Linked DNA regions of Rhizobium lentis. The protein of the gene in region 2 interacts with the protein of the main gene of each other region in a pairwise test. Links are inferred from orthologs where the notes say so. Each region holds a gene or a part of one and is shown on either strand. Other genes may lie near its edges. The genes, in order: J0663_RS01780 and mtgA.

Region 1 (4,834 bases), 1.3 Mb from region 2 along the record:
CCAAGCTGCGTGCCGGCCTCAGGACGGATGCCGCCGCCGAGGCGGCGGACATGTCGCTCTTCGGGTTTCCCAATCTTGCCACTCTCGGAAAGCTTGGAGGTTGATATGCTGAAGACGTTCGATCTCATGCTCATCGGCGTCATGACGGCAGCTGCCGCCGTGACCTACACCATTAAGCATCGGACTGAATTGAAGCTCGAGGAGGTGCATCGCCTCGAAGCCGAGATCAAGCTCGAGAAGGATACAATCGACCTTCTCAAGGCCGACTGGGCGCTTCAATCGCAGCCGAACCGGCTGGAGCGGCTGGTCAAGGCTTACAATGAAGAGCTGCAGCTGCAGCCGACGGAATCGACGGCGCTCGTGCATGCCAAGGAGTTGCCGATGCTGAAATCGGAGGTTCCCGTGCCTGATGTGACGGAGGCCAAGGCCAGCGCCAAAGGCGCGACCGAGGCCGATGCCAAGGACGCGACCGTGGCCAGCGCCAAAGGTGCTGGCGGTGCCGCCAAGGCGCAGCCCGTTCCGACGCCCGCCCCGCGCGGTGGCGTACAGCAGCATGGCGTTGTGGAAGGCGAGGCAGACGAGATCGAAACGGGGTCGGTGGAATAATGTCGTTTCTTTCCCGCATCATGGTCCTGAAGAGCCAGGCGCATTTTTCCGCCGGCGTCTATAACCGCTTCGGCGGCCCATCCGCCGGTCTGGCGATCGAGGGCTCGCGCAAGAAAAAGTCCGGGCAGGCGAAAAGCCGTGTCGGTCTGCTGATCATGGGTTTCATGGGCGTCTACGCCGTCATCGGCGGCCGCCTGGTCGAATATGCGATGAAGGATCAGGAGGTCGTCTCCAGCATTCTGCCGCCCGATCGGCTGATGGCCTCGCGCCCCGACATTCTCGACCGCAACGGCGAGGTGCTGGCGACCGACATCCGTACCGTCTCGCTGTTTGCCGAGCCGAACAAGATCGTCGATCCCGACGAAGCGGTCGAGAAGCTTGCAACGGTTCTACCCGAGCTCGACGTCAAGGACACCTACAAGAAGCTCTCGGTCAAGACATCGCATTTTGCCTGGCTGCGCCGGCAACTGACACCGAAGCAGCAGAGCCAGATCCTGGCGCTCGGGATTCCCGGCATCGGCTTTCGTCCGGAAAAACGCCGTTTCTATCCCGGCGGGGCGACCGCCGCGCACATCCTCGGTTATGTCAACATCGACAACCGCGGCGTCGCCGGCATGGAGAAATTTATCGACGATCAGGGGCTCGCCGATCTCGCTTCGGTCGGCATGACCAGCGACCAGCCGCTGGAGCCGGTGCGGCTGTCGATCGATCTGCGGGTGCAGAACATCGTCCGGGACGCCGTCGTCAACGCCGTCAACAATTTCCAGTCCAAGGGCGCTGGCGCCGCTGTTATCGACGTCCACACCGGGGAAGTGCTGGGCATGGCATCGGCGCCGGACTTCGATCCGAACAATCCGCAGGAGGGCGCCAAGGAAGGCTGGCTCAACCGGATGACCAACGGCACCTTCGAAATGGGGTCGACGTTCAAGACCTTCTCGCTGGCGATGGCGCTCGACAGCGGCAAGGTGAAGATGTCCGACACCTTCGATGCCAGCAAGCCGATCTATATCGGCGGCTTCACCATCCATGACTTTCACGGGCAGCGCCGGTGGCTGACTGTTCCCGAAATCTTCCAGTATTCCTCCAACATCGGCACTGCGCGGGTCATCGATCTCGTCGGCATCGATTCGCAAAAGGACTATCTGACCAAGCTCGGCCTTCTCACAAAAATGCAGACCGAACTGCCCGAAGTAAAAATGCCGAGCCAGCCGCGCGTCTGGAAGAAGATCAATTCGATCACGATTTCCTTCGGCCACGGTGTTTCGACGACCGCGCTGCAGACCGGCGTGGCGGCGGCGGCTCTCGTCAACGGCGGCAAGCTGATCGAGCCGACATTCCTGCCGCGCACGCGCGAACAGGCCGATCAGATCGCCACGCAGGTCCTTAAAAAGTCGACCAGCGACGCGGTTCGCTATCTCCTCGATTTCAACGGCTATAAGGGTTCCGGGCGCGTGGCCCGCGTGCCGGGCTTCGGCGTCGGCAGCAAGACCGGCACCGCCGACAAGGTGGTGAACGGGCGCTATTCCTCGACGCTGAACTTCAATTCCTTCATCGCCGCCTTCCCGATCGACAACCCCAAATATGCCGTCATCACCTTCTGCGACGAGCCGAAAACCGGCGAAAAGCAGTATGGCGGAACGATATCCGCCGGTACTGCCGGCCCGATCGCGCGCGAGATCATCCGCCGCGCCGCGCCCATTCTCGGCATCGAGCCGAAATTTGGGGAGGGCGGATCGGCCTTGCTGGTGTCTTATTGAGCGTGAATGAATATCGGCGCCGATTCGCGAGGGGTGAACCGGCTTCAAGAGAGAAAAGTGCATTCGATGAAATTGCGAGATCTGGCCGGAGATCAGTTTCCGGAACTTGAAGCACAGCTCGAAGGCCCGGCAGGCTTGCTTGATATTTCAGGCCTGTCTTCGGACAGCCGCAAAGTGGAGCCGGGCAATGCCTTCGTCGCCGTCGCCGGCACCAAGGCGGATGGCGCGGGCTTTATTGCGGACGCTGCCGGCCGGGGTGCGGCCGTGGCGATCGCTTCCCAAGCCGTCGAGGCTTCGATCCCGGTGGTTGTTGTCAAGGAGCCGCGCCGCTTCCTGTCCGTCGCCGCCTCGCATTTCTACGGCAGGCAGCCCGAGATCATGGTCGCCGTCACCGGCACGGCGGGCAAGACTTCCGTCGCTTCTTTCACCAGGCAGATTTGGGCGCATGCGGGCCATGCGGCCGCGATGATCGGCACGACAGGCGTTGTTTCACCGACACGCAACGAATATGGCGCGCTGACGACACCGGATCCGATGTCGCTGCACAAACTGCTGGCGGAGCTTGCCGACGAAGGCGTGACGCATGCATCGATGGAGGCTTCGAGCCACGGTCTCGACCAATCCCGGCTTGACGGCGTGAAGCTTGCGGCGGCCGCCTTCACCAATCTCGGCCGCGACCACATGGATTATCATCCCACGATCGAAGACTATATGGCCGCCAAGATGCGGCTTTTCGATAAGCTTCTGCCGAAGGGCTCGCCGGCCGTCATTTTTGCCGACGACCCATGGTCCGTGCAGGCGATCCAGGCGGCGGCCGACGCCGGCCATGACGTCCGCACCGTCGGACGCAAGGGCGACTATCTCGCGCTGAAACGGGTCGAGCATTTCCGCCATAAGCAGACGGCAGAGATCCATATCGGCGACGAGATTTTCGAGGTGGACATCCCACTGGCTGGCGATTTCCAGGTTGCTAACGCGCTGGTCGCGGCAGGCCTTGCCATGTCGACCGGCGTCGAGCCGAAGGTTGCGATGGCCGCGCTCGAGAAACTCGTCGGCGCGTCCGGCCGTCTCGAACTCGTCGGCCACAGCAAGGACGGCGCGCTCGCCTATGTCGATTATGCCCACAAGCCGGATGCGCTGGAAAACGTGCTGAACTCGGTCAGGCCCTTCACGACGGGCCGCGTCGTCGTCGTCTTCGGCTGCGGGGGCGACCGCGACCGCGGCAAGCGGCCGATCATGGGCGAAATCGCCTGCCGCCTTGCCGATGTCGTTATCGTCACCGACGATAATCCGCGGTCGGAGGAGCCGGCTTCGATCCGGGCGGAAATCATGGCGGCCGCACCTTGTGCCTCGGAAATCGCCGATCGCGCCAAGGCCATTCGCGAGGCGGTCGGCATGCTGAAATCAGGCGATACGCTGATCGTCGCCGGCAAGGGACATGAAGAAGGGCAGACGATCGGGAGCGTCACATTGCCGTTCTCCGATCACGCGGAGGTACGCAAGGCCTTGGAGGAATTGAAATCTTGAGCTGGCTCTGGACGACCGAAGACATGATCGCAGCTATGGCGGGGCGCCCCTTCGGCACGCCGCCTGAAGGCATCACCGGCATTTCCATCGACAGCCGCTCGATCAATCCGGGCGAAGCCTTCTTCGCAATCAAGGGCGATCGCGTCGACGGTCACGACTATGCGTCGATGGCAATGGCGAACGGCGCTGCCCTTCTCGTCGTCAGCGAAGCGAGGCTTCCCGCCATGGGCCGCCTGACGGTGCCGATGATCGTCGTCGACGACGTGCTCGCAGCACTCGGGCGTCTGGGTCAGGCGTCCCGCGAGCGCTCGCGTGCAAAGATCATCGCCGTCACCGGTTCGGTCGGCAAAACGACAACCAAGGAGATGCTGCGGCATGTGCTGTCGCCGTCGGGAAAGGTGCATGCCTCCGTCGCCTCCTTCAACAATCATTGGGGCGTGCCGCTGACGCTGGCGCGCATGCCTGACGATACGGATTACGGCGTCTTCGAAGTCGGGATGAACCATCCCGGCGAGATCCGGCCGCTGGTGGCGATGATCCGTCCCGATGTTGCCGTGATCACGACGATCGCCCCGGCCCACCTCGGCAATTTCAAGAGTATCAAGGAGATCGCTGCCGCCAAGGCCGAGATCTTCGAGGGGCTCGAACCCGGCGGCCATGTCGTGCTCAACCGCGACAACGACCAGTTCAATTTCCTCGACCGCACGGCACAGTCGCTCGGCATCGAGCATATCCATTCCTTCGGCCAGCATGCCAAAGCCGAATACCGGCTCGCGGAATTCAACGGCTCCGACGAGAATTCGACGCTGTGGCTGACGATCGACGGCGAGACACTGGAGGTGGCGCTCGGCGCTCCCGGTCGCCATATCGCCGAAAACGCGCTGGCGGCACTCGGAGTCATCAGGATCGTCGGCGCCGACATGCAGAAGGCGATCGAGGCGCTT
Region 2 (10,747 bases):
CTCGCGCGCCCTTTCCCTCGGCCACTTCAAGACCGTTACCAGACCTTCCATCACATTTTCGATCGCGGTCTGATGCGGGAAAAGCTGGAAATTTTGGAAGACCATGCCGGTCTGGCGCCGGATCTTCTGAATCGCTTGCCAGCTCGTTCTTTTGCCCGGCACGAAAGAGAGCGTCTCCTCTCCCAGGCGGATCGCGCCCGATGTCGGGATTTCGAGCAGGTTGATGCAGCGCAGCAGCGTGCTTTTGCCGCCGCCCGACGGCCCGACCAGCGCAGTGACGCTGCCTTCGGGGATGCGGACGCTGATATCCTTCAGAACGACGGCGTCGCCGAAACGCTTTTCGATGTTGGAAAGCTCGATCATGCATTTGCCTCCAGCATGCCGCCGTAACGCGCGAAGCGGCGCTCCAACCGCACTTGAAGTTGCGAGAGGACGGAACTCAGCACGAGATAGATCAGCGCCGCCTCGATATAGAGGATCAACGGTTCATACGTGGTGGCGACGATACGCTGGGCTACCTGGAAGAGCTCCGGCACGGTGATGGCGGCCGCGAGCGAGGTATCCTTGACCAGCGAGATGAAGGTATTCGACAGCGGCGGCACGGCGACGCGGGCGGCCTGCGGCAGGATGGTGCGGCTCATCGCCTGACGCCAGCTCATGCCGATCGAATAGGCCGCTTCCCATTGGCCCTTCGGCACGGAGGAAATGACGGCGCGGATGATTTCGGAGCTGTAGGCGCCGATATTCAAGGTAAAGCCGATCAGCGCGGCCGGAAAGGCATCGAGCAGAATGCCGACGCTCGGCAGGCCGTAAAAGATCACGAAGAGCTGGACGAGCAGCGGCGTGCCGCGAATGACCCAGACATAGAATCGGGCGATCATCGCGACCGGCGACGGGCCAAAAAGGCGGGCGATCGCGGTGATCAGCCCAAGGATCAGGCCGAAGATGAAGGACAGAAGGGTCAGTGGAATGGTGAAGATCAGCCCTGCCCACAGGAGCGAAGGCAGCGATTCCGCCATCAGTTGGAGCCAGTGCTGCAAGCGATATTCCCTCTCGTCGGTTGGTACGTTGAAGTGGCATACCCCTCCCCAACCCCTCCCCACAAGGGGAGGGGCCTAGCGGAGGTCCCGGCGCACCCAATAGCGACCGTACTGTCGGCTGAGAGGCTGTTTTGAGATGAGACAGTGCGGCATCGAAGCCCCTCTCCCCTGTGGGCCCTTGTGGGGATGGGTTGGGGAAGGGACTTTTTCCTGAACGATGTTTACTTGGAAACGTCCTGGCCGAAATATTTGTCGGCGATCTTCTTGTAAGTGCCGTCGGCCTTGATGTCGGCAAGCGCCTTGTTGATTTCGGCGAGTAGCTCAGGCTCGTTCTTGCGGATGATGATGCCGGAATAATCGGCATTCTCCTGCTCGGCGGCGATCTTCACCGGCGCGTCCGGCTTATGCTTCTTGAAATCGAGGAAGGAGAGGCTGTCATTGATCGTCGCATCGGCGCGCTTGGTGAGCACCAGCTGAATCGACTGGTCGAAACCGTCGGTGCCGACGAGCTCAGCGCCGGCTTCGGTTGCGATCTTGCCGAAGTTGCTGGTCAGTGACTGGGCGGATTTCTTGCCCTTGAGGTCGGCGAAGGTCTTGATGCTGTCGTCGCCCTCGCGGACGATCAGCACTGCCTTGGAAGCGATATAGGGTTCGGAGAAATCGTATTTCTGCTTGCGCGCCTCGGTGATGCCGACCTGGTTGATGACGGTGTCGTAGCGCTTGGCATCAAGGCCGGCGATCAGGCCATCCCATTTGCCTTCGACGAATTCGGCCTTGACGCCGAGCTTGGCAGCGATCGCCTCGCCGATCTCGACGTCGAAGCCGACGAGCTTGCCGCTTTCGTCGTGATAGGTGAAGGGCGCATAGGTTCCCTCCGTTCCGATCTTGAAGACGCCGGCCGACTTGATGGCGGCGAGATTTTCGCCGGCATGGGCGGGCAGAAGGACTGCAGCCTGAATAAGGGCAGCGGTGGCGACAGTTTTCAACCAGTTCATAGTTCTATCCATCCTTGGGAGATTGTGATCGGGTGAGCGATACTTTGCAGAAAACTAGGGCGCCGGAAGCGTAGAAAACTGCGAATAAAAGCAGCAACTGCAAATATTTTTCTCCGGCGGTCGTCCTTAGGCATGAATTCCATGGAATGGCGGATGGCGTGGGCAGTGCGCGGCCGCTTGCTCCATCTCCAGACCTATGGGCTGGGAGTTCTCTCCGTTGCTACTTTGTATCATCACGTCAGGAAACGTGTAGAGATGCATGTTGCATGCCTGATCATAAGTGTTTATGCACGTTTGTGCCACTACAGCCACCGATCCGGTAGGAACATGCAGGATTTTCTATTGCGAGAGCGTCAAAGCGTCATTTCCGAGCGGCTGCGGCTGAATGGCCGCGTCCTGGCGTCGGAACTTGCGACGGAATTCGGCGTCTCCGAGGACACGGTGCGGCGCGACCTACGCGAAATGGCGGCGGCAGGGCTCTGCGAGCGGGTCTATGGTGGCGCGTTGCCGGTTTCGCCGGCGCATGGAAGCCTGACGCAGCGCATGGGATTGGCCGCTGATCGCAAGCAGGCCTTAGCACGGGCCGCGGCAAAGCAGATCACTGCCGGTTCGTGCGTGTTTTTCGATGCCGGCAGCACCAATCTGGCGATCGCCAATGCCTTGCCCGCCGAACTCGAGCTGACGGCCGCGACGAACGCGCCGGTGATTGCCGCAGCGCTCATCGACAAGCCTGCCGTCAACGTCATCCTGATCGGCGGCATGGTCGACCGACAGACGGGCGGCGCGCTCGGCGCCAAAGCCTTGCGGGATATGGAGCAGATTTCGCCCGATCTCTGCATTCTCGGCGCCTGCGGCATCGATCTGGAGGCCGGCATTACCGTGTTCGGCTTCGAGGATGCGGAGTTCAAGCGGTTTGCGGCATCGAGAAGCAAGAAGGTACTGGCGGCGGTAACCTCGGAGAAATTCAGCACCGCCGCGCCCCACAGCATTCTGCCGGTTGCGCATTGCGAGTGCCTTGTTGTCGAGCACGATGCCGATCCGGCTCTGCTCGCGGCTTACCGCGAGCGTGGGTGCCGAACTGTCATCGCCGAAAAAACGAACTGAGCCGCCGTTACAGAGTTTAGAAAACGGGCGCTCCCAAGCCCGACAACGAGGAAAGACTGAAAATGGACAGTCATGTGAATGCGCCTCCAGGGGTGCGCAGCGGTTTCATCACCAGAACCAGGACGGCGGTTTCCCTGCTCTTTCTCATGAACGGCTTTGTCGTCGGCTGCTGGGCGCCCAAGATTCCGGATTTCGCCGAGCGTCTCGGGCTGACCAAATTCCAGCTTGGGCTGATGATCCTCGTTTTCGGCGTCGGCTCCCTGGTCATGATGCCGATCGCCGGCGCACAGATCGCCAGACATGGCTCGCGTGTCGTCGTGCGGGCAACGGCGGTCTGCGTGCTGCCGCTGCTTCTGGCATTGACGCTCGCGCCGAATGTGATCACCGGAGCAATCGCGCTTTTCCTGTTCGGCGGTTTTATTGGTGCGATGGATGTGGCGATGAACGCCAATGCGGTGTCTGTCGAAAAATCGATGCGCCGCGCCATCATGTCGTCCTGCCATGCTTTCTGGAGCCTTGGCGGTCTGATCGGCTCGGGTCTCGGCGGCGTCGTGATCGCCAAGCTTGGCATTCTCGGCCATGCACAGCTGGCGACGGTGCTCGCGGCAATCTTTCTCGCCATCGCCTGGCCGATGATGCTTGCCGATCCGCCGCATCCCGACGCCAAGAAGGAAAAAACGAAGCTGCCAATGGTGCCGCTGCCGTGGCTGCTCGGACTGATGGCGCTGTTCTCGATGGTGCCGGAAGGCGCGGTTCTGGATTGGGGCGCGCTCTATCTCCGGCAGGAAATGGATGCGTCGATCGCGCTTTCCGGTCTCGGTTTCGCAGCCTTTTCGGCGACCATGGCAATCATGCGCTTCGCCGGCGATCTGGTGCGCGACCGCCTCGGCGGCGTCAAGACGCTGCGCATCTGCACGCTGTTTGCCATCGCCGGCATGCTGCTGGCGAGCCTTGCGCCGGATGCCGAAATTGCCATCCTCGGCTTTGCCCTTTGCGGCATCGGCATTTCCAACATGGTGCCGATCGCCTTCTCGGCAGCGGGCAATATTCCCGGCCTCAAGCCCGGCATCGGCATTTCGGTCGTCACGACCATGGGTTATTCCGGCATGCTGGTCGCACCGTCCGTGATCGGCTTCGTCGCCGAGCATAGCGGCTTTGCCGTCGTCTTCATGGCCCTGCCGGTGCTGCTGCTGTTCGTTCTGATGTTTTCCAAGCTGGCCCATTATGCCGACGGGGTCTCCGGAGGCGGCCACTGAGCCACCTCCAAACAAAAGTGATACAGGGGGCGGTTGACAAGAAAGCGGTCATGATCCACCTGAAAGGCTCTGTTTCTAAAGCGCGAGGCAATTTTTCAGATTTGCTCCCCGCGCTTTCGATCCTTTATTTTTGCGCATGTCGTTATCGCAAACCGCTTCGCATTTTTTGCGCGACATGCTTTAGGGGTGCAAGAACTCTTCATGTTGTCAGCCGCCGATTTTGATCCGAAACCGCGCCGCGCTTCTGTCGCCGTCGATGTCGGCGGCGTCATCGTCGGCGGCGGCGCGCCGATCGTCGTGCAATCCATGACGAATACGGATACGGCCGATATCGATTCGACCGTCGCGCAGGTTGCGGCCCTCCACAGGGCGGGTTCAGAGCTGGTGCGCATCACCGTCGACCGCGACGAGAGCGCGGCGGCCGTGCCGAAGATCCGTGAGCGGCTGCTGCGGCTTGGCATGGACGTGCCGCTGATCGGCGACTTCCACTATATCGGTCACAAGCTGCTGGCCGATCATCCCGCCTGCGCCGAGGCGCTGGCGAAATACCGCATCAATCCCGGCAATGTCGGCTTCAAGGACAAGAAGGACAAGCAGTTCGCCGAGATCATCGAGATGGCGATCCGCTACGACAAACCGGTGCGCATCGGCGTCAACTGGGGCTCGCTCGATCAGGATCTCTTGACGGCGCTGATGGACCAGAATGCTGAAGCCGGCTCGCCGCTTTCGGCTCGCCAGGTGACTCGCGAGGCGATCGTGCAGTCAGCGCTGCTTTCGGCCGCCCTCGCCGAGGAAATCGGGCTGCCGCGCAACCGCATCATCCTGTCGGCGAAAGTCAGCCAGGTGCAGGACCTGATCGCTGTCAATTCCATGCTCGCCGAGCGCTCCAATCATGCGCTGCATCTCGGCCTGACGGAAGCCGGCATGGGAACCAAGGGTGTCGTCGCCTCGTCGGCCGCGATGGGCTTCGTGCTGCAGCACGGCATCGGCGATACGATCCGCGTCTCGCTGACGCCGGAGCCGAACGGCGACCGCACACGCGAAGTCCAGGTGGCGCAGGAAATCCTGCAGGTCATGGGCTTCCGCCAGTTCGTTCCTGTCGTTGCCGCCTGTCCCGGCTGCGGGCGCACGACCTCGACGGTGTTCCAGGAGCTTGCCCAGAACATCCAGGCCGATATTCGCAAGAACATGCCGGTCTGGCGCGAGAAGTATCCCGGCGTCGAGGCTCTGAACGTCGCCGTCATGGGTTGCATCGTCAACGGACCGGGCGAAAGCAAACATGCAGATATCGGCATTTCGCTTCCCGGCACCGGCGAGACACCGGCCGCGCCGGTTTTCATCGACGGCAAGAAGGCGCTGACGCTGCGCGGTCCCAACATCGCCTCCGATTTCGAAGCGCTTGTCGTCGACTATATCGAAAAGCGTTTCGGCCGCCGCACGGCCGCAGAATGAACGCCCGCGAGTTTCGATGAGCCGGTACTGGTCCGATATCGTCAGCAAGCTTCGGCCTTATGTCGCAGGCGAGCAGCCGCGCATCCCCGGGCTGGTCAAGCTCAATACCAATGAGAATCCATATGGACCGTCTCCAAAGGCGCTGGAGGCGATCGGGCAAGCGGCGGATGAGCGTTTGCGGCTCTATCCCGATCCCGCCGCAACCGAGTTGCGCGAGGCAATTGCCGCCCGTTTCGGCCTGACGGCGGAAGAAGTGTTCATCGGCAACGGCTCTGACGAGGTTCTCGCCCATACGTTCCAGGCGCTATTGAAACACGACCTGCCGCTTCTCTATCCCGATGTGACCTACAGCTTCTATCCGACCTATTGCCTGCTATATGGCATTGAGGCGATCGAGATACCGGTCGATGAGCAGTTCCGGATCAAGCTCTCGGATTATGACAGGTCGTGCGGCGCGATCATCATTCCCAATCCGAATGCGCCGACCGGCATCGGCCTGCCGCTGGCCGAAGTAGAGGCGCTTCTTGCCGCTCATCCGGATGCGGTCGTCGTGATAGACGAGGCCTATGTCGATTTCGGAGGTGAAAGCGCCGTGCCGCTCATCTCCAAATATCCCAACCTGCTTGTTGTCCAGACCTTGTCGAAGTCCCGTTCGTTTGCGGGTCTGCGCGTCGGCTTTGCGCTAGGACAGCGGGATCTGATCGAGGCGCTGGCGCGCGTCAAGGACAGCTTCAATTCCTATCCGCTCGATCGCCTGGCGCAGGTCGCCGCGACAGCGGCAATCAAAGACGAGGCCTGGTTCGAGACAAGCCGGCGGAAAGTCATCGCCAGCCGGAAAAGCCTCGTCGGGGAGCTTGACGCTTTGGATTTCGAGATCCTGCCATCTCAGGCGAATTTCGTTTTCGCGCGTCACAAAAGCCGGTCGGGCGCTGAGCTTTTGGCCGCGCTTCGGGAGCGGGCCGTTCTCGTCCGGCTTTTCGCCAAGCCACGCATTGCGGATTTCCTGCGCATCAGCATCGGCACGGATGAGGAATGCGCGCGGCTCGTTTCCGCTCTCAAGGAAATACTGGCGGCCTGATCTAGATGTGGAGCCTCAACAGGTTGTCCTGGGTAAGAGCGAGCCTAGTGATTGGTGGTTTTGAGTTTAGACTTCCGTGAGGCCTGTGCCAATTGTAGCGATGAAGCCATCCTGGCAGTTCGGCGGCGCGCATGTCCGAGTTGGGATAGGCGACGGCGTAGGCCCACTCTCTGAGGGCGGTCTGGATAAGCGTTCGGCCTTTCCGTTGGTTTTAGGCGTGTATGGTCTGGTGCGGACGTGCTTGAGGCCGTTGTCGCGGCAAGCTTGAACGAATGGCTTTGATGTGTAGCAGGGACCATTGTCGGTCATGACGCGCTCGACCGCGATCCCGAGGCTGGCATAATAGGCCAATGCCGCCTTCAAGAAGGCCACGGCGCTTTCTTTCGTCTCGTCCGGCAATATCTGTGAGAAAGCGATGCGAGAGGCATCGTCGATGGCCACATGAACGCATTCCCAACCGGCGCCCCAACTCTTGCCTCTGCGCGAACTCTGCCGAGTACGATCGCCGGTGATGCGGTGGCCGACCTCAACCGGCCGAGCTTCTTGATGTCGATATGAATCATCTCGCCGGGAGCCTGGCGTTCATAACGACGCACAGGCTCGGCCGGCTCGATATCCTTGAGGCGGGAGAGGCCTGCGCGCTTGAGAACCCGGCTCACCGTCGCTGCAGATACACCGGTTTCGATCGCGATGTGCTTGCCAGTCAGGCGCTGGCGGCGAAGCGTGATGATGCGCTCCGCCAGCGCCTGACTGGTCTGCCGGGGCATGGCATGAGGCCGGGAGGAACGATCGAGCATCGCCTCTCGACCACCGGCCTTGAAACGCTCGACCGGGCCGGCCGGTCGACCATCCGACTCCGTTTGAGCCAACAGAATGATTCAATCTGATCAGGAAAGGCTCCAGCTCAGCTCTTCCGGTCGGCGATGAAATGCGCCGCGGCGGTGAGAATCGAAGCGCGGGCGCCATAAGGGGCGAGCAGCGCTTCGGCGTCTTCGACGTGCCGGCGCAGCTCGGTCTCGGCCCATTCCATGCCGTGCAGCGCCACGAGCGTTCCCTTGCCGCGGGCCGCATCCTTGCCGGTCGCCTTGCCCATGGTCTCAGCATCCGAAGTCAGGTCGAGAATGTCGTCGGCGAGCTGGAAGGCAAGGCCGATCTTTTCGCCGAAGGCGCGGAGGCGGCGGCGATCGTCCGAAGCGCTACCCGCGATGATGGCGCCGGCTTCGCAGGCGAAGCGGATCAGCGCGCCTGTTTTCATCGCCTGCAGACGGATGATGCCGGCCTCGTCTGGCGCTTGTTTTTCCGCCGCGAGGTCGAGCGCCTGGCCGCCAGCCATACCGCCGAGACCGGCGGCCCGGGCGAGGGCCAGCACCAGCGAGGCCTTGGCCGTATCGGGAAGGGTGGTTTCCGGCGCTGCGATGACGTCGAAGGCATAGGTCAGCAGGCTGTCGCCGGCAAGGATCGCTGTGGCTTCGTCGAACTTGATGTGGACCGTCGGCTTGCCGCGGCGCAGGTCGTCATCGTCCATGGCCGGCAGATCGTCATGCACGAGGGAATAGCAGTGAACACATTCGAGCGCGGCGCCGACACGAAGCGCGGCCTGCTCATCGCCGCCGAGAAGGGCCGCACTTTCGGCGACCAGGAACGGACGCAGCCGCTTGCCGCCGTTCAGAACGGCATAGTGCATGGCGCTGCGCAGCGTACCCGGCCTGGCGATTTCATCGGAAAGAGGGCTCGGTGAAAGCAATGCGTCGAGCAGCGCCTCGATTTCGCGGGCGTTGTTGCTAAGCCTCGTCTCGAAAGTGTCCCGGTTCGCGTCCATGGGCGCTGTTTGGCATGGGGCACCGGGGCTTGCAACGGAATTGTCGATGACCGCCGCAAGATTTCCGATGTGCTCTGGCATATGCGCCTCGCAGGCGTTATGAGAACGAAAGGGAGCGAAATGGGCTAGGGACATTGGATATAGCGCCTGACAGAGAGGATATCGCCGACATGCCGGCCCGTCGGCGATGGTTCGAAAATCGGCCTGCGCTAAAACGCATCGTTCTTGCCTTGCTGGCCGTGCTGATCCTCCCCTACGTGCTGATCTTGCTTTACCTGCTGCCTTTCATCCATCCCGTCTCGACGCTGATGCTGCGCGATCTCGTGCTGCTGCGTGGCTACGACCGCAGATGGGTATCGCTGGATGAAATCTCTCCGGTCCTGGTGCAATCCGTGATGATGTCCGAGGACGGTCAATATTGCTTTCACGGCGGCGTCGATTGGGCGGAGATGCGCATGCTGGTCGAGGATACGCTGAAAGGCCAGGCAACGCGTGGCGGCAGCACGATCCCGATGCAGACAGCGAAGAACCTTTTTCTTTGGAACAGCCGCTCCTTCGTGCGCAAGGCGATGGAGCTTCCGCTCGCCGTCACCACCGATTTCGTCCTGTCGAAGCGGCGGCTGATGGAAATCTATCTTAATATCGCCGAATGGGGTCCCGGCATTTACGGCATCGAGGCGGCGGCCCAGCATCATTTCAAGGTGCCGGCCGCGAAGCTGACGCGCCGCCAGGCCTCGCTGCTTGCCGTCTCGCTGCCGAACCCGATCGACCGCAATGCCGGCAAACCCGGACGAGGCCTCCGCCGGCTTGCCGGCGTCATCGAGCGGCGTGGGCAAGGTTCGGGCGACTACATCAAGTGCATCTATGAATGAGATCAGAGCCTATCGTTAGACACCACCGGAGCGCCGTGCGTCCTCGGACACGCAAACGGCGCTCCAGACCTTTGAAATTTGTACATCGCGCTTCTGAAAGCCCAATCCGATTTCTGGCTGGTGCACCGGCCGTCATCTGACATTCTTGGTTCTGCCATATGGGCGAATGCAGTCCAACCTGAGCCCCGAGTCGCCCATGACCCCCACGACATTTTCTCCCGAGCTTCTTCTTTATTCAAAGACGCACAATCCGAACCCGCCCACCCATCTCGGCAGTCGTTATCGCAAGGCCGGCGGCTTTCTGCCGGAAGCCGGCAATACCGTCGTCTGCCATATCGAGAAAGGTTCGCGGACGCAGACGGTGCTGATTGAGGCGCGGGAGAAATATCTGGTGGTGCCCGAGGCCCAGCAGTTTCTCTTCACGCCGATATCAAGCCTTCACATGACGCTTTTCGAAGGTATCATCGAGACCAGGCGCCGGCCGGAATACTGGCCGAACGATCTCCCGCTCGAGACGCCGGTCGACGACATGACCAAGCTGATGGCGGCGCGGCTCGAAGGTTTTTCGATGACCGACCCCTTCAATGTCGCCATCGTCGAAGCTCGCCCATCGGGTCTGCTTGTCGACGGGGCGACGGAAAAGGACCGCAAGATCATGCGTGCCTGGCGCGATGCCTTTGCCGATCTTCTCGGCTATCGCCAGCCCAACCATGAGGATTACAAATTTCACATCACCTTCGCCTATGCGATTGAACGGCTGGAGGACGAGGCCTTGCCGCGCTGGCAGGCGATGCTCGACGACGTGGCCGAGGATATCCGCCGCAAGGCTCCCGTTTTCGAGTTGACGCCGCCGGCATTCTGCGTGTTCGAGGATATGAACCATTTCCACGAATTGCTGATCTTCGATTTCGACGCCTGAACGGGAGAAGCCCATGGACAGACCGACACTCTACATCGCCAACAAGAACTACTCCTCCTGGTCGTTCCGGCCCTGGATGGCGTTGACGGGCGCCGGCATCGATTTCGAGGAAGTGCTGATCCCCTTCGACTATCCCAGTGGCAATCCCAATATCAAGGCGATTTCACCGACCGGGCGAGTGCCGCTTCTCAAGCACGGCGCATTGAAGATAT

Evidence for each region.
Region 1: the proteins of mtgA (region 2) and J0663_RS01780 interact in binary tests that used the Escherichia coli proteins (3 or more experiments, as listed by UniProt). The link is inferred for Rhizobium lentis from one-to-one orthologs.

What each region holds. Positions count from the first base shown.
Region 1 is NZ_CP071454.1:347,763-352,596, reverse strand. The notes cover bases 1-2,984. They hold J0663_RS01780 (peptidoglycan D,D-transpeptidase FtsI family protein), read left to right. Parts: upstream 1-605; coding sequence 606-2,363; downstream 2,364-2,984. Other genes in these bases: J0663_RS01775 (UDP-N-acetylmuramoyl-L-alanyl-D-glutamate--2,6-diaminopimelate ligase), read left to right, coding at 2,370-2,984; ftsL (cell division protein FtsL), read left to right, coding at 106-606; rsmH (16S rRNA (cytosine(1402)-N(4))-methyltransferase RsmH), read left to right, coding at 1-104. In the rest of the region: more of J0663_RS01775, read left to right, coding at 2,985-3,890; J0663_RS01770 (UDP-N-acetylmuramoylalanyl-D-glutamyl-2,6-diaminopimelate--D-alanyl-D-alanine ligase), read left to right, coding at 3,887-4,834. UniProt on the Escherichia coli protein: Essential cell division protein that catalyzes cross-linking of the peptidoglycan cell wall at the division septum. Required for localization of FtsN.
Region 2 is NZ_CP071454.1:1,673,650-1,684,396, forward strand. What follows is about bases 7,999-10,747. They hold mtgA (monofunctional biosynthetic peptidoglycan transglycosylase), read left to right. Parts: upstream 7,999-8,878; coding sequence 8,879-9,616; downstream 9,617-10,747. Other genes in these bases: J0663_RS08065 (polyprenyl synthetase family protein), read right to left, coding at 7,999-8,744; J0663_RS08075 (DUF1868 domain-containing protein), read left to right, coding at 9,813-10,535; J0663_RS08080 (glutathione S-transferase family protein), read left to right, coding at 10,549-10,747. Outside these bases: J0663_RS08025 (amino acid ABC transporter ATP-binding protein), read right to left, coding at 1-363; J0663_RS08030 (amino acid ABC transporter permease), read right to left, coding at 360-1,040; J0663_RS08035 (amino acid ABC transporter substrate-binding protein), read right to left, coding at 1,262-2,035; J0663_RS08040 (DeoR/GlpR family DNA-binding transcription regulator), read left to right, coding at 2,363-3,139; J0663_RS08045 (MFS transporter), read left to right, coding at 3,202-4,395; ispG (flavodoxin-dependent (E)-4-hydroxy-3-methylbut-2-enyl-diphosphate synthase), read left to right, coding at 4,597-5,847; hisC (histidinol-phosphate transaminase), read left to right, coding at 5,864-6,925; more of J0663_RS08065, read right to left, coding at 7,830-7,998. UniProt on the Escherichia coli protein: Peptidoglycan polymerase that catalyzes glycan chain elongation from lipid-linked precursors. May play a role in peptidoglycan assembly during cell division in collaboration with other cell division proteins.